3 regions of the Roseovarius sp. M141 genome follow, and region 2 is predicted to be linked to each of the others. Evidence: riboswitches for the same ligand, from Rfam matches in the RefSeq annotation. Region 2 holds a riboswitch; each other region holds the start of a gene.
The links. Region 2 has a riboswitch for cobalamin ahead of FGD77_RS22035 (CbtB domain-containing protein). Riboswitches for the same ligand answer to the same signal wherever they lie in the genome.
Positions count from the first base shown of each region.

Region 1: another riboswitch for cobalamin. It lies ahead of FGD77_RS08435 (energy-coupling factor ABC transporter permease); the one in region 2 lies ahead of FGD77_RS22035 (CbtB domain-containing protein).
Region 3: another riboswitch for cobalamin. It lies ahead of FGD77_RS11805 (aromatic ring-hydroxylating dioxygenase subunit alpha); the one in region 2 lies ahead of FGD77_RS22035 (CbtB domain-containing protein).

Region 1 is NZ_VCNH01000008.1:882,007-887,709, reverse strand. Features, by position in the region: gene FGD77_RS08445 (universal stress protein) at 1-106, shown strand, start outside; gene cobF (precorrin-6A synthase (deacetylating)) at 187-924, opposite strand; gene FGD77_RS08435 (energy-coupling factor ABC transporter permease) at 983-1,660, opposite strand; cobalamin riboswitch at 1,717-1,898, opposite strand; gene cobA (uroporphyrinogen-III C-methyltransferase) at 1,926-2,645, opposite strand; gene FGD77_RS08425 (cobyrinate a,c-diamide synthase) at 2,642-3,958, opposite strand; gene cobM (precorrin-4 C(11)-methyltransferase) at 3,951-4,745, opposite strand; gene FGD77_RS08415 (cobalamin biosynthesis protein) at 4,742-5,110, opposite strand; gene cbiE (precorrin-6y C5,15-methyltransferase (decarboxylating) subunit CbiE) at 5,107-5,703, opposite strand, start outside.
Region 2 is NZ_VCNH01000009.1:100-5,802, forward strand. Features, by position in the region: partial or broken gene FGD77_RS22010 (GTP-binding protein) at 420-654, opposite strand; gene FGD77_RS22565 (hypothetical protein) at 1,092-1,328, opposite strand; gene FGD77_RS22025 (CbtA family protein) at 1,596-1,850, opposite strand; gene FGD77_RS22030 (CbtA family protein) at 1,741-2,202, opposite strand; partial or broken gene FGD77_RS22035 (CbtB domain-containing protein) at 2,300-2,483, opposite strand; cobalamin riboswitch at 2,516-2,743, opposite strand; partial or broken gene FGD77_RS22040 (transposase domain-containing protein) at 2,977-3,172, shown strand; gene FGD77_RS22045 (hypothetical protein) at 4,425-4,946, opposite strand; gene FGD77_RS22050 (hypothetical protein) at 4,946-5,275, opposite strand; gene FGD77_RS22055 (HD domain-containing protein) at 5,247-5,703, opposite strand, start outside.
Region 3 is NZ_VCNH01000008.1:1,594,407-1,600,109, reverse strand. Features, by position in the region: gene FGD77_RS11825 (MBL fold metallo-hydrolase) at 1-291, shown strand, start outside; gene FGD77_RS11820 (TlpA disulfide reductase family protein) at 301-1,119, opposite strand; gene FGD77_RS11815 (response regulator) at 1,248-1,928, shown strand; gene FGD77_RS11810 (ATP-binding protein) at 1,919-3,253, shown strand; cobalamin riboswitch at 3,335-3,535, shown strand; gene FGD77_RS11805 (aromatic ring-hydroxylating dioxygenase subunit alpha) at 3,651-4,877, shown strand; gene FGD77_RS11800 (hybrid-cluster NAD(P)-dependent oxidoreductase) at 4,885-5,703, shown strand, end outside.

The DNA.
Region 1 (5,703 bases), on a different contig from region 2:
CGTCATGGCCTCGCATGGCCGACGCGGTATCAGCCGTCTGTTGCTGGGCAGCCAGACGTCCGAAGTCGTCAGCCACAGCCCGATCCCGGTGCTTGTCGTTCGCTAAGCCGGATCGGGCGGCGGCGCGCCAGCATTGGCAAAATGGCGCGTCGCGCGATGGCAGTGTCCTCATCCGGACACCACCCGTCACCTCCTGCGAAGCAGATAGATGTCCATGATCCAGCCATGTTCGGCGCGGGCGGCCTTGCGCATGGCCTCGATAGGATCCGCGGCATCGGCCAAGGCGCCGTGATGTAATACCTGTTCCGGCATCCCCAGAAAGGCGCCCCACCAGATCGTGACGCCCTTTGGGTCCAGATTTCGGAAACTGCATTCGCCATCCAGCATGACCACTATCGTCTCGGCGTCCTCGGGCCAGCCGTGATCGCGCAATCGCCGCCCGGTGGTGATCTGCACCGGGCCGTTTATCGTGTTCAGCGGGATGGCATGGGCCGCCGTCAGCGCCTGAATCGCCGTAATCCCCGGCACCACGCGGACCTGAGGCGGCGCAGGCAGGCGCGCGGCGATACGCATGGTGCTGTCATACAGCGATGGATCGCCCCACACCAGCAGGGCGACGGGGCCGTCTGCCCCGCCAGGGCCCAGGGCCGCCTGCCAGCGCGCGGCGATCTGATCATGCCATGCGTCCACCCGCTCGATATACGGCAGGTCCGGGTCGCGCACCGGATAGTCAAAGGTGATGATCCGCGCCGCCGTGCCGCTGGCTGCAATGATGCGGCGCCTCAGTTCGGCCAGGTCGTCCTTGCCCGCGCCCTTGTGCGGCACAAGGATCGTCGCCGCGTCGCGCAGCGCCTGCATCCCCTCGCCCGTCACATGGCCCGGACTGCCGGTCCCGATCCCGATCAGCCAGAGATCTTCAATCACAGCGTCATCCCATAAAAAATCCGGGCCCATCGCTGGACCCGGAGATATCTACCTGCGATCAGGACGCGTTATACAGGCGATGCGTGAACAGCCCCCGGATACTGCCGTCGCGCAGCGCCTTGGCGCCCGCCAGAATGGCCAGATCGGCAATCGGTTCGACCAGAACGACCAGCATGTAAGCCGCGCCAAAGGTCCAGACGGCGTTCAGGTTGGCCGCGCCGAAACCCTGACCGTAGACCGCCCAGAACGCGACCCAGGCGACGACGCCGCCCTGATACGCGACCGACAGCTTGAACACGTCCGCATAGGCCAGATCGACATAGGCGCGGTCCTGCGGGATGATGCGCTGCGCCAGCGCGTCGATGGCAAACAGCGGTACAAGCAGCGTCGTGACGTTGACAAAGTACATCGGCATGTCGGTCGGCGCAAAGAACATGCCCTGCACCAGCAGACCCACGGCCAGACCCAGCGCAGCCGGGGCTGAACCCAGCAGCAGGAACAGCGTCGTGCCAAGGATGAAATGCACCTCGGACACGCCGACGGCGAAATGCGGCATCAGTTCGAAAAATATGAAGACGCCGATGGTGGCCAGCACGGTGCGGACAGCAAAAGAGGCGACGTTGTGCGTGGCCAGATCGCCCGCGATCAGCTTGACGGCATACCCGGCAGCGGCGGCGGCAGTGCCATAGGCAAATATCATTTTTGCGCCGTCGACGACGCCCGGTTCGATATGCATGAAACAAGTCCCTTGTGATGCCGCCCCTCCGGCGACGTTGGATATAATGAATGCGTATCGGCCTTCGGTTTCACGGCAGGTCTCCTGACTTGCGGGTCAATGCGCGCCGGCCCTTCCCAGCCATTCGGCCAGTGGTTTCGCCTTTGCACTCACCGCTTACAGTTGCGGGGGCAGTCCGGGTGTTTCACCCGATTCCCTTTGAAGTCACAGATGTGACGCCGTAACCAGACGCTACGTCAAAGAGCCGCCTCTCGCAAAGACTAAATCATCCCTCGGCAAGCGGACCGTAGAGGATCAGCGCTGGCGTCTCGCCTATTTCACTGCTCAGCCGGTCAGCCAGCGCCGCGACGCTCATCCGCGTCAGGCGCTGATCGGAACCACTGACATCCTCGGCCAGAAGCGCGGGGGTATCGGCGGGCAACCCGTGGGCATGCAGCGTCTGATACAGTTTTGGAAACGTCCGTTTCCCCATGAAAACGACGGTCGTTGCCATCGGATCGGCCAGCGCTTGCAGGTTCATATCCTGCGGCAGCTGACCGCTGATGTCATGGCCGGTGACAAATTGCACGCGCCGCGCGGTCAGGCGGCGGGTCAGCGGGATGCCCGCGGCGGCGGCGGCGGCAATGGCCGACGGCACGCCGGGAATGATCTCATAGGGAATGCCCGCCTCGCGCAACGCGATCAGTTCTTCCTCCAGCCGCCCGAACAGGCCGCTGTCACCGGATTTCAGCCGCACGACACGCTGATCGATCTGCGCATATTCAACCAGCAGACGGCTGACATGGTGCTGACGCGGCGATGCCCGCCCTGCCCTTTTGCCCACACCGATCAGGTCGGCGCCGCTGCGCGCATGGCTCAGGATCGGCCCCGAGGACAGATCGTCGAACAGCACCGCATCGGCGCGTTTCAAACGGTCCACCGCCTTCAGGGTCAATAGCTCGGGATCGCCGGGGCCGGACCCGACAAAGCTGACGAAACCGGTCATGCCTCCTCCTCCGCCGTGATAAGGTGAAAGAACGTGCCCGAGACATGACCGCGATACGACCCCGTTTCCGGCACCGGGTTGCCATCGGCATCGCCCACGGCCGCCAGCGGCGCATCGGGCTGTTCCAGAATGGTGGAGTAGTGGTACTCATGCCCGCGCAACCGGGCGCCGGGCGCGTGCCCCGGCAGGGGCGCATGCAGCACTGCCTGCCGGTAGCCCAGATGAAATTTGCGTTTCTCATAGCTGGTGACGAGGCCCAGCAGCCCGGCCATCGCGTGGCGCTGTCCCTCCTTGTCGATCAGCGCCGCGCCCAGTGCCATGTAGCCACCACATTCACCATGCACGGGCCGCGTTTCGGCGTGATGCCGCAGGCCGGTGCGGAAAGTATTCGCCGCCGCCAGCCGACCTGCGTGCAGTTCGGGATAACCGCCCGGCAGCCAGACCAGATCGGCGCCGGGGTCCGGCGCCTCATCCGCCAGCGGCGAAAACGGCAGCACCTCGGCCCCCGCCGCGCGCCAGCCTTCGACCAGATGCGGATAGGTGAACGAAAACGCCGCATCCTGCGCCAGCGCGATCCGCTGCGCGGGCGGCGGGGGCAACCTGCCGCCCTGTCCCGCGCCCTTGCCGCGAGCCGCCGATTTGATCGCGTCTATATCGACGTGTTCGCGCAGGAACGTGGCATAACCTGTGATAGCGGCCTCCAGATCGGGATGCTCGACCGCCTGAATGAGGCCCAGATGCCGCTCGGGCAATGTCAGATCACCGCGCCGTGGCAGGGCGCCCAGCACTGTCAGCCCGGCCTTTTCCATGCCCAGCGCCGTCAGACGTTCATGCCGGGGCGACGCAACCCGGTTCAGGATCACACCGGCAAACGGCACATCCGGGTTATACATCCTGAATCCCAGCGCCGCCGCTGCCGCCGATTGCGCCTGTCCGCTGACGTCGACGACCAGCACCACGGGCCAGCCCATGCGCAACGCCGTTTCGGCGCTGGTGCCAAAGCCGCTTTGCCCGCGCGTGGCGACCCCGTCATAGAGACCCATCGACCCTTCGGCGACGCAGATCTCGGCGCCCTTGGCCTGCGCCGCGATGGCGTTCAGCAGCCCGTCGCCCATCGCCCATGTATCGAGGTTGAACGACGCGCGCCCGGCGGCGGCCAGATGAAACGCCGGGTCGATGTAATCGGGCCCCGATTTGAACGGCTGCACCCGCATCCCATCATCGGCCAGCGCACGCAACAGGCCCAGCATCACCGTCGTCTTGCCCGTCCCCGAGGACGGGGCCGAGATCATTATGCCGGGTGCATCACTCATCGCTGTCGCTCCACCCGGCCCAAGGGCTGTTCGCGCTTTGCGGTCTGTAGCGGCGGTCGTAATCCTTGGCGTAAAGGCAGCTTTCCGCGAACCCCTCCCCACCCAAGGCAGGCCCGACGAGGATCAGCGCGGTGCGCGTGATCCCCGCGTCCAGCCGCCCGGCAATGTCGGCCAGAGTGCCGCGAATGATCCGCTGATCCGGCCAGGAGGCGCGAAATACGATGGCGACGGGGCACTCCGCGCCATAGGCGGGCGTCAGGCTGTCTGTCACATGGGCCAGGTTCTGGATCGACAGATGGATCGCCAGCGTCGCCCCGGTGGCGGCGAAATTAACCAGCGTCTCGCCCTCGGGCATCGAGGATGCCCGCCCCGGCGTGCGCGTCAGCACCAGCGATTGCGCAAGGCCGGGCAGCGTCAGCTCCGCCCCCAGCGCGGCGGCGGCGGCGGCAAAGGACGGCACGCCCGGCGTGACCGACACCGGGATGTCCAGGGCGTGCAGGCGGCGGATCTGCTCGCCCATCGCGGACCAGACCGACAGATCCCCCGAATGCAGCCGCGCGACATCCTGACCGGCGCCGTGCGCGCGTTGCATTTCGCCAATGATCGCATCCAGATCCATCGACGCGGTGTTCACGATATGCGCGCCCTCGGGGCAGTGGCTCAGGATTTCCTCCGGCACCAGCGATCCGGCGTAGAGGCACACCGGGCAGGATGCGATCAGATCGCGCCCCCGCAACGTCAACAGGTCCGGCGCGCCGGGACCTGCACCGATGAAATGAATGGTCATTGTCCGTCTCCTTCTGCGATAGCGCAGCTCGCCATGCGATCGGGTGAAATGTGCCGCGCCGCGATCAGCCGCGCGCCGGGGCCGGCAGCCGCCAGCGCCGCCGCCTCGGCCACGCTGCCGGTGCCATGGGCGGCTTGTGAGGGGGGGGATCGTGTCAGTGTCGTTTGGGCCCTCAGACGCTGGGGCGGCACCGCATGGATATTTAGGCCCATCTCATCCGCCAATGCCTGCAACGCTATGCTGTGTTCCTTGCCAGCCGCAGTTGCCAGCAGATCGGGATCCGGCCCGCTATATGCCAAGCCGAGCGCCGCGCGCAGGCTGTCCAAACCGGCGCTTGCGCGAAATCCGAACCCCGCGACGATCATAGCGTCGCGCTCCACTGGACAACCGGGTAACTGGCCTTCCAGCCACGTTTTGTCCCCAGCGGCGCGGCCTGCGCCAGTTCGATGCGCAGCAACTCGCCGCCCAGACGCGCGTGGGCGTGGGCCAGCAGCGCTTCGGTCTCCAGCGTCACGGCATTGGCGACGATCCTTGTACCGCCGGGCAGATGCGCCTCCAGCCAGTCCAGCAGCGCTGGCGTCAGCCCGCCGCCGACGAATACCGCATCGGGGCGCGGCAGATCTGCCAGCGCGTCCGGCGCCGCGCCCTGCACGACATTCAGGCGATCCGCGCCCAGCCGCGCGGCGTTCTGCGTGATCCGCGCCGCGCGATCCCCGCGCGGCTCGATCGTGGTGGCGCTGACGCTGGGATGCGACAGCAGCCACTCGATCCCGATAGACCCCGAGCCGCCGCCGATGTCCCACAGATGTTGAAACGGGCGCGGCGCCAGCGCCGACAGGGTCAGCGCCCGAACCGACCGCTTGGTCATCTGACCGTCACTGTCGAACCACGCATCGGGCCGACCGCTGGCCAGCGGCAGCGCATCGCCCGCGCCGCGCACCTGAACCGCCGCGCAGAT
Region 2 (5,703 bases):
GGTATTTTCGCCCCGGCGCCGGTCTGGGATGATCTGCGGCCCTCAAAAGCCAGCCCTTCCGCGGAGCCTTCGACATCGTCCTCGCCGGATATCCCTACGCAAGCAAAACCTTCAGCGCCGCTGGCAAGCGCGGAGGTGCCGGACGATCCCCGCCACCTCCTGGCCAGAGGTCGCCCGGGTCATCGGCGAGTGCGCTCCGGAATGGGTCTTCCCCTCGAGAACGTCGCCGGGCACATCACCCTCGGCCTTGAAACCAGTGCTGCGAGAGCTTTGGGACATAAGCTACCGCCTGCGGCGGGCGTTCAGCGCGGCAGAAGTCGGCGCGCCGCACCAGCGACAGCGCATCTTCATCCTGGCCCACACCGATGAGCCTGCATCCCGGCACCGCCAGTTACAATCTGGCAGGCAACAGCGACCTTGACGGTGCAGCAAATGCAGCCGTTGGCCAGTTCCACAATGTTTTCCGCAGGGCAATCCTCATCCGCACAGGATGTCAAAATGTCGCCGTCGACGCCGACGGTGCCGAATTCGTTGACCAGCACAGCATGCTGACGCCCCTTTGAAATGGGTCATCAGGTGGCGGATCAGCGTAGTTTTGCCCGAGCCGAGAAAGCCGGTGATCACGGTCACGGGGATTTTGGCAAGGTCGGTCATTTGGGGGGCCTCCATCGGGGGAATACGGGCAAAGGCTTTTTTGCTTGCGGAAAAACACTGGGGCGTTCACGCCACGGCACAAGGCCATCGGCGGAGGCGGCATAAGCGGCGGCACCTGCAAGGGATTTCGACACTGTCGGCACGGCTCAGCCGTCCATAGATGTAGGTCCATTTTCCGGGCGACGACAGTGCAACAGTCGCCCCTGTGAACAGGCCGACAGGCATTCAACCGGCACGATCTGCACCCTTCCGGCGCACCTGGCTCGGTCAAGGCTGCGTGCAGCAATGCGCCGGGGCGTGGCGCATCGTCCTGTGGCACCTCGCCAGCGCGGCAAGTCATGCAGACATGCAAGGAAGCGGTCATTGGCGGGTCTCCTTTCTGGAGATCAAAAGGCGCATGGCGGGCTTCCGGTATTCGCTGACGCAACGGTCACTCCTCAACGAAAAAGCGTCGTGATGGCGGCAAAAAGCGTCCCGTCCACGGCAAGCGGGCCGTGGGTGTTGCTGTTCAGCGTGACCAAAACGATCACCTCGCCTGGTGGCAGACGTGGAAGATGCATCCATGCGCCATAAAGACGGCCCAGCTTTTCACCGTTGACATAAACATGCGCATGCCCCTCGCCCGGCACATCCACCAGGCCGACGGCCCGGCGTGAAGGTGAAGTTTCCGGCATGAACCTGAAGGTTGTAGCCCTCGATCTGGATCGCGGGGTCAGCTCAATTGCAACCTCGTGGCGCACGGAGTGCGGGGCACCTCAAGCGCAGTGGTGTGCGCGATATCTGCGCGCTGCCGCTGTGGCCCCCCCTTAGTCATGCCGCCATGCACAGCAGCATAACCGTGATCGTGCCCCATCAAAAGTGACCCCACTGCCCGCAGCAAGCGTGAAGCCTATTCCGCCACCGAACACCAGTCCGATGATGAAAAAGACCAAGCGCCCTGTTCATGCGCCAACTCTCGCTGTGTCGTGCGCCTCCTCCCGCCGCCAAAAATAACCGGCGAAGGCGCCCAGCAACACCCACGCGGCCAAACCGACGCCCGCGGCCCGCGCCGCGAAGAGGGCAGCGATTTCTGGTGGCACTGTGCCACTAAAGCTGTCCGGCTCTGGCGCGCCGATCAAATGAGGTGCTGCCAGCAAGACCACGGCCAGACCCCGAAGCGCCCAATTGCGCGCAAACGCAAGCAGCCACAGCGCCACCCCCGCCGACACGACCGTGGCAAAACCACCAGACCTGCCTCGCACCCACCTCTGCCGCCGCCACGCCCGGAACCTCGGGCGCAAGCGTAAAGGCCGGGGCAGGGTGGAATGTGACGAAGCCCGCAATGCCCCAGATCATCCCCATGCGCCCATCTATCTGCGCGCCGCGCCCCTCGGCCACTGACATCATCGCCAGCAGGAGCAAGCCATAGCCCGTATAGGTCAGCATCGTGAAGATCACGCTCAGCCCGTCACGAACCGCATCAAACCCCGGCAACACCGGATGCGCGGTGACCGGATCGGCCCCGAAATGCAACAGTTCTCCACGCTCATAAAGCTCCGCATGCAGCAAAAACAGGCTGCACGAATGCCAACTGTAGCAGACCGGCAATCAAGCCAGCTACAGCACCAGCGAACAACGCGCTGGTCAAAAATTTAGAGAACATCCGTTAGTGGCAGGGAAAGCCGGTGGCGTGACGCACATCGTGGGCGGCGTCATGCAACGCCGGAGGCCTGAACGTGGCCTGTCAGGGTAATAATCGCCAGTCCCAGAACTGCCGCGAAAAGCGCGGGCAATATATCAGCGCGCAACTTGCCATGGGATTGGCCCTGAACTTGGGTCAGTGTAGTCATTGTAGCTCTCCTTACCGTCCACCCGACGGCATCGCGTTTCAATCGTGCTTGGCAGGTCTCCTGGCTCGCGGGTCGTGGCTGTTTGCCCGCCTTCCCCACCGCACCCGTCGTCGGGTTTGGCAAGTGGCATGAGGGGCAACAGCTCACCGCTTACAGTCGCGGGGGCGGCTCCAGCTTCGGGCGGCTGCCCTTACTGAATTCCCCTGTTAGGTTCCACACATTTCTGCGCTTTTCGGAACACCAAGCCTGCTCATATAACCAGTTTGGTTTCGCATAGGCAATACGATTTTCGCTGTGTCGCGAAGCCAGACTGTTTCACAAGGAATTTCCGGTGGTAAGGTGTGCAATCTTCCCGGAAGTAAGGTGCTTCATTAGCAAAACTTGTTTGGCAAGACGCATGAGGAGATACTGATTGAAAACGAGCAGAAACACGACCGCGCGGTCATCTCGATGCTACGGCAGGCCGAAGGCGGCGTGCCGCTTGCCAACCTTCGGTCGCAAGAATTATCTCTTCATGGGGCAAAAAGGACGGCGGTAAAGTCGCAGCCATCGCCTACACGCTTATCGAAACCGCGCGCATGAACAGCGTCGACCCAGATGTTTGTCTTCACTGAGTGCTCGACCGCGTCGCAGATCACAAGATGCCCCGCCGCGACGACCTCATGCCGTGGGACTGGGCGGCGGAATAAGTGTCAACAACAGTCAGACGGGACGTGTGTGGACGCCGCCAGCTGCCGCCCTCGGGACCGCGATGCTCTCGCTCGGCGCCTGCACAGTGGTTCTGATGTTCGCCAGAGCGTCCGCCCGCCATTGATGGAGTACAGCCGAGCCGAACAGTCAGGGATGGCCGACGAGATTGAAGCGTCACCTGAGGGCGCGATGATGATCGACTGGCTGGCGGATTACGCCGTGACGCGGGACCAGGCACGGGCTTGCGGATGATCTGGACGGACAGGTCGGATATAACCCCCGTAAAGTAATATGCGGCGGGACCGCCTAGAGATAGGCCCGATTTGTTTCACAAGGTTGCGTTTTCAATCGGCCGCGGGAAATTCCACGCATCTGATAACGCCACACTGCATCATCGCACGCCATGGCCGAAGAGTACCGCGTCAGGGTCACCGGGTCATCCAGCACTGGTCAAGCCAGTCCGAAACGCTACCCGGCCAGCCGCGTGACGCACCGCGCGTGTCGGGATGGTTATCGGAAGTGAGGCGGAAGGAGATCATGGCGCGATGCTGCCACGGTTTTTTTTCGCAGGGCCGGTTGCAAATCGGTAAGCGTTATATGGCGGTAATCGGTTCCAGCAAACCGCAAGTCGCGTTTTTTTGCACGCGGTGGCCTGTCGCTGCCCGCTTATGCACGCTGGTGCGGTTTTTCTGGTCCGGTGTTGATGTGGCGTTGATGTAAACCGGACAAGCAAAAGCCCGACTGATTAGGTCGGGCTTTAAGCTTTTGATTTAGCGCTGTTATTTGGTTGCGGGAGTAGGATTTGAACCTACGACCTTCAGGTTATGAGCCGAAATATCTGCGATTCCAATAACTTAGATATTTCAGTGACTTACGCGCCAAGCCTTTGATTCCGCGCATTTTCTACTCCGACGACACCCGACATTGACCGGGTTTCACCGTCACCGACCGCGCCAAAACGGTGTATGCGGGTTGAGGTGGCGTTGAGGTGGCCGATCCCTTATCTCACTGGATCATGATCGCGAACGGCCCTGAGCTGCCATTCATCACGGTCACCATTGCTGCATATAAACGATTGACCTCCCCCCTCCCCACTGAAAAATTCCCGACTGGGGTAAGTCTGTTTCTTTGAAAGGAGGCGGATGAAGGGCTTTGAAACAGAAAAAATATCCGACCAATGCAATCAAGCGATCGTTAGTGACGAGAGTCCGTTACTAACGATCGCGAACTGCGGTTCGGACGATTGTGTGATCACGCCAACAGTGTTTGCGGAATCGGTGTAGGAACATCTATCTGTGACAGGCTGGCCAAGAGAGCCTTGGCATTAGCTAAGCGCACGGCTGTTGCCTTTTCAGGCTTACGTTGAGCCGTTTCATTCCAGGGATCATCGTAACCATCGTGGGCCAAAAAGACCGCAGTAGCGGCCAGCTCCAACTCGATCGAGTCGGCAGCAGCGGCAAGGGTTGCAAGGCTATGGCGTGGGTTGCCTTGTTCAAGTTCTTGAACATTATCAATAGTATACGTGGAATACGTCCCACCCCATGCCGTTTGATCTTGGCGCTCATTGAGGTTTCCAAACAATGCACCAAACTTTGCAGATGAAGCCAACTCTTCACTGAAAGGGCCGTAGTGCTTGTATGCAAAACGAAAGCTATCATCGAGACCCGTCGCAGTAAGCAGGTACGCAATCTTCTGTAACCGCGTCCGACCTACGATCCGACCACCTGCATCTCGAATGAGATTTGTAACTTCTTCTATCCTAATATCGGACATCAGTTGATCTCCCCTTCAACAATATCTTTTATTACCTGTAAGGCTTCAGCGTCTGATTCATCATAGTATGCGCGAGTCAGCCTATAAACACTCAAAGATTTCACTATCTCGGACCGTTGCCTGATGTCGATCAACTCGCCACCATCGGTACGCACGTTGATCTGCTCAGTATAGCCATTGCTACCACCACCTGCCTTGTAGGGCTTTCGTTCGGCCTCATCTGTGATGATACGGGGAACGACTGCCTCTTGCTTCTTTTCCCATTCTTGTAGCTTCACCACCGCCGAGGCGCAACATTTTTCAATTTTCTCTATATTTTGCAGGTCCATCGAATTGTGGGGGGTCACATCTGTGGGTAATTTCCGCCCGAATGTCATAGCATTTGAAAAGTTTCCGGTTCAGGAGACGATCTGAAAACTCCGAGAGGATTGGATCATCTGCTTCAAGTAAAAGCTGAAGTGCGCCCCAAACAGCCGTGTCGTCTAAAGCCAAGGCTGTTTCGAGGCTCTCAGGTTCCTTGGCAAACTTGATCAGTGGATGGTTCGAAGGTAATCCAGTTTTCCCCACAGCGTCATCTCCAACCAACTCGACGAGTCGAACCAGAACTTCCGCGAATAACTTCTCAGCACCTCGTGTGGTCTTATGAAAATAGATTGTCGGGTAAAGTTGGAATAACCCCAGAACATAAGATTCAGCCGCTTGTATCGCCTTCGGGCCGATTACGAAGGTCGGTACTGAACCAACAGCCATATCGTCA
Region 3 (5,703 bases), on a different contig from region 2:
CTCAGCCTGCCCGACGACACGCGCCTGTATGTCGGGCATGATTACGGCACCAAGGACCGCGACGTTCCGGCGTGGGAGGCGACCATCGCCGAGCATAAAGCGCAGAACAAGCATGTGAAATCCGGCACGGACAAGGATGATTTCATCAAGACGCGCCAAGACCGCGACGCGACGCTGGCCCTGCCCAACCGGATGCTGGCCGCGCTTCAGATCAACCTGCGCGGCGGTCGCTTGCCCGATGCCGAAGGGGATGGGCATTCCTATCTCAAGATACCGGTGGACAAGTTCTGAGACGCGCCGTCACGGCGCCCCTGCCGCGACCTGCCGTAGCGCCCGCTCCAGAGCTGCGCGCGATATCTCTCCGGTATGGGACTGCACCAATGCTCCGGTTCGATCAAAAATCAACGTCGCGGGCAGCCCCTTGGCGCCGAGCGTCTTCATCAGCGCCATCTGACGATCCAGTACGATGTGATCTGCCGCCAGCCCTTCGCTCGCAAGGAACCTGCCAATCTGCGCCGCGCCCTCGCCCTGATTGGCAAAGACGAATGTCGCCTCATCGCCCTTGGCCGCGACATCCAACATCATCGGCATCTCGCTCCGACAAGGCGGGCACCATGTCGCCCAAAGGTTCAGAACGACAGGCCCCTCGATATCCTCCAGCGTCACATCGGGGCCCCGCAGCGCGTCGAACGTGCCGCCGGGCAGGTCCGGGGCGGGGCCGATAAACGCGCTGTTCACCGCAAGAAACACAGCAGCAGCCGCAACCGCCCCCAGCGCAAGCGGCCAGAGTGCCGCGCGATGACGTAACCCCGCAAAGACGATCATCATGGCAGCGGCGATTGCCCCGTACCATGGCGCAAAACCGCCCTGCCACAGCTTGAGCGCGTCCCAAGGCTGCGCCGCGAAACTGGCCGAATTTACTAGGACGAAGCCTAACCGCGCGCCGATAATCCACGCAGCGAAAACGGCAAACGCCCAGCGCGACCCGCCGTGCCGCCGTGCCCTTGCTGCGGCGCCAAAGCCGCGGAAATCAGCGATCAAAAGGAAAGCCATAGCCGCCGTAACAAAGGCGAGGCGCGAGGCGTCCATGACCAGCGGCCCGAGGGCGACGCCGTTCATTGCAGCGCTCGCTTGGCTATGAGACTGGCAAGGGATATGGCTTTATGAACTGTCATGGCGCCCGGTTAGGATGGCGGCCTTAAGCAAACCTTAAGGCAGGCGCCCCACCTGCACCTTATGGAGCAATCATGCGGATCTTGATAGTCGAAGACGACGCGGTGCTGGCAGATGGGCTGGTGGTGGGGCTGCGCCTGAAGGGGTTCACGCCGGAACCCGTCCGCACGCTGGCCGATGCCCGCGCTGCGCTGGAAACGTCGGATTTCGCAGCGGTGGTGCTGGACCTCATGCTGCCTGACGGATCGGGGTTGGACCTGCTGAAGGCCCTGCGCGCCAATGGGATAGGGACACCCGTCCTGCTGCTGACCGCGCGCGACCAGACGCGCGACAGGGTGGACGGGCTGGATGCGGGCGCGGACGATTACCTTGGCAAGCCCTTCGATCTGGACGAGCTGTCGGCGCGGCTGCGCGCGATCCTGCGCCGCCGCGAGGGGCGCGCGGCACCGGTCATCCAGTGGAACGGTCTGGTGCTGGATCCGGCCGCGCAAAGCGGCGCATTCCACGGCACCGACATCCGGTTTTCGCGCCGCGAATTTGCAGTGCTGCACGCGCTGATCGAGCGGCCCGGCCACATCCTGTCGAAATCCCGGATCGAGGACCGGCTCTATGGCTGGCAGGAGGACGTCGAAAGCAACACGATCGAGGTGCACATTCACCATCTACGGGCCAAGCTGGGACGCGGCTATATCGAAACGGTGCGCGGCCTGGGTTACCGTCTGGCACCCGAGGGGGGACCGCGTGCATGTCCCTGAAAGTACGCCTGTTCCTTCTGCTCTCGGCGGCGACCGGGCTGGTTTGGTTGTCGGCAGTCCTGTGGATCGACCATTCGACGCGCGGCGAGGTCGAAAAGGTGCTGGACGCCCGCCTGCGCGAGGCGGCGACGATGGTGTCGTCGCTGATCTCGGACCGGCGGATTGACGTGACAGCAGGCTCCCCCGGCCCGCTCTCCCTGCCCACGCCGGATGGCACGCGCTATTCGCGGCAGCTGTCCTGCCAGATCTGGTCACTGGAGGGGGGGCTGCTGGGCCGGTCCGAAGGCGCCCCCAGCGCCCGCCTGACCAGTTCTACTCAGACAGGTTTTTCCCAAACAATGGTCGATGGCGAGCTGTGGCGCGTCTATGCCACCGTCAATCCCGAACTGGGCGTGCGCGTCATGGTTGGCGACGCGGTCGAGGTGCGCGACCGGCTGGTGCGCGATGTCATGACGGGTTTTGCCGTACCGGCTGCGGTGGTTCTGCCGCTGCTTGCCGCGCTGATCTGGCTCAGCGTCGGGCGCGGTCTGAAGCCTCTGGACCGGCTGGCGCAGGGCCTGCGGGCACGCAACCCTCAGGATCTCAGCCCCCTCCCCGTCGGCCCTGCGCCGCGCGAAATACGTCCCGTTCGCCGCGCGCTGAACCGCCTCTTTGCCGAAGTCGAAGCCGTGCGCGCGACCGAACGTGATTTCGTCGCCTTCGCCGCGCATGAGCTGAAAACGCCGATGGCGGGCCTGCGCATGCAGGCGCAGATCGCCCGAATCGCAGAAGATGAGGACACTCGCCGCCACGCCCTGCAAACCATCGAACATTCGGTGGACCGCACCGACCGTCTGGTGCGTCAATTGCTGGAACTGGCCGCGGTCGAACGTCATGCCGACACGTCGGCACCGGCCGATCTGAATGCGCTGATCACGGACGTGGTGCGCGATCTTGGCGCGATAGCAGCGCGGCACGGCGTACAGATCAACGTGACAGGCGACGGTGTGACAATTCGCACCGTTCCCTATCTGGTGCATGCGGCGCTGCGCAATGTGCTGGAGAACGCCATCGCCGCATCGCCCGAGGGCGGCACCGTGCGGATATGCTTAGAACGGTGCGCCGATGGCGTCTCGATCAGCGTCCAGGACCAAGGTCCGGGCATCGCACCCGCGCAACTGGGCCGAATCACCGAGCGCTTCTATCGCCCCCCCGGCGCACGGCAGGGCGGCAGCGGTTTGGGCCTTGCTATTGTGGCCAGCGCGGTCGAGCGGCTGGGCGGGCGGATGGACCTTCCGCCGCCTGCTGGGGCCGGCCAAACCGTGCGTTTGGTGCTTTCAACATAGCGGCCTCTACGTCATGCGCACCGATGTCTGTTTTCCAGCGCCGAAGGTCGCAATCCGGTGATCTTCGGGCATGCAAACGGCGTAGGGCTGTGCCTGCAAGGTGCCGTTCCGCGAGGGCCGGAGAATTGGGAAGCCGGTCAGACACCGGCGCTGCCCCCGCAACGGTAGGATCCGCGGCCGGGCGCGATAATGACCACCGGGCAATGCCCCGGCAATGGTATCGCGCTCCAGCCATTCGGCACGGATCAAGCCCGCAAACCAGCCTTGCAAGACGCTAAACCGCGGGTGGCGGTGCGGGCGCCTGTCTCGGGTCTGGCAGCTGTTTTGGCGCCCCCCGGTAAGGTGTCGGCCGCTTCCCGGACCAACAGCCGCCACGTGCGGCAGGAGAGACCGCCAGATGAGCCCTTCGATCGACACCCTTCTGGCGCGGCGCAGGCCGGGCCACGCGCTGGAGCAGCCCTTTTACACCGACCCCGGCATCTTTGCCGCTGACATGGACGCGCTGTTCTACCGCGAATGGCTGTTCGCCGTGCCCGCATGCGAGCTGCCCAAGCCGGGCGCCTACGTGACATTGCAGATCGGCGCCTATGGCGTGATCGTGGTCAAGGGCACCGATGGCGTCATCCGCGCCTTTCACAATTCCTGCCGGCATCGCGGGTCAATCATATGCAAGGCAGCCAAGGGCAGCGCGCCCAAGCTGGTCTGCCCCTACCACCAGTGGACCTACGAGCTGGACGGCCGCCTGCTGTGGGCGCGCGAAATGGGCAGTGATTTCGACCCGTCGCGCCATGGTCTGAAAACCGTGCATTGCCGCGATCTGGCCGGGCTGATCTATATCTGCCTTGCCGATGAGGCACCCGATTTCGACACCTTCGAAGACCTCGCCCGCCCCTATCTGGAAGTGCATGATCTGAGCGATGCCAAGGTCGCGTATGAGTCCAGCATTGTCGAGAACGGCAACTGGAAACTGGTGTGGGAAAATAACCGCGAATGTTATCACTGTGGTGGCAATCACCCGGGCCTCTGCCGGTCGTTCACCGACGATCCGACCGTAACGGGCATCACCGACGGCGAGGCTCCGCCGCATCTTCAGGCTCATTTCGACCGGCTGGAGGCGCAGGGATATCCGTCGCAATTCCGCATGGCCGAGGACATACAGTACCGGCTGGCGCGGATGCCGCTGTTGCCGGGGGCCAAGAGCTTTACCATGGACCTTCAGCCCGCCAGTAAGCGCATTCTGGGCCGGGTACAGGACGACACGGCTGGCACGCTGCTGAAATATCATTATCCCAGCACCTGGAATCACTTCCTGCCTGATCACACCGTGGTTTTTCGGGTCAACCCCCTGACAGAGACGACGACAGAGGTCACGACAAAATGGCTGGTTCACAAGGACGCGATCGAGGGCGTCGACTACGACGTGAAGCGCCTGACGGAAGTCTGGGTCGCCACCAATGACGAGGACCGCCGCGTGGTCGAGGACAATCAGCACGGCATCAATTCCCCCGCCTACGAGCCGGGGCCCTATTCGCCGATCCACGAAAGCGGCGTCATGGGTTTTGTCGATTGGTATTGCAACATGATGGCGCGCCGCAACGACCCCGCGACCATGGTAGCGGAGTAAACGAACGATGAAAGATCTCCCCCCCGAGTCCAGCAGTATCTGGCACCAAGACGAATCGCTGGAATGCGTGTCGGTCATCCCCGAGATGCCGAACACGGCGACATTCACATTTCGGGCGCCATCGGGCGCGCTGTTCGACTTTCGGCCCGGCCAGTTCCTGACGCTGGAACTGCCGGTGCCGGGCGGCGCGGTGCACCGGACCTATACGATCTCGTCCTCGCCGTCGCGGCCGCGGTCGATTTCGATCACAGTCAAGGCGCAGAAGGGTAGCATCGGCACCCGCTGGATGCTGGACCATCTGACGCCCGGCACGCGCCTGCGTGTCATGGGTCCTGCCGGGCTGTTCACCCATACGACTGTTGCGGCCGAGAAATATCTGTTCATCTCGGCCGGGTCAGGCATTACGCCGTTGATGTCGATGACGACATGGATGTTCGATCTGGGCACCGAGCCGGACATCGTATTCGTCAGCTGCGCGCGTCGCCCCTCCGAGATCATCTTTCGCCAGCGGCTGGAGCATATGGCCAGCCGCGTGCCCGGCCTCGACTTGCACTGGGTCGTCGAAGCGCCCGACCGCTACGCCCCCTGGACGGGGTATCGCGGTCAGATCAACCAGTTGATGCTGGGCCTGATGGCGCCCGATTACCTGGAACGCGAAGTGTTCTGCTGCGGGCCTGATCCGTTCATGCAGGCCGTGCGTGAGGCGCTTCAGGGTCTGGGTTTCGACATGGACCACTACCATCAGGAGAACTTTCAGGCGCCTGTTGCGGTGCCCGCAGACGCGCCCCCCATCGACGATGTCGTACCGGACGAGGATATCCGGGCC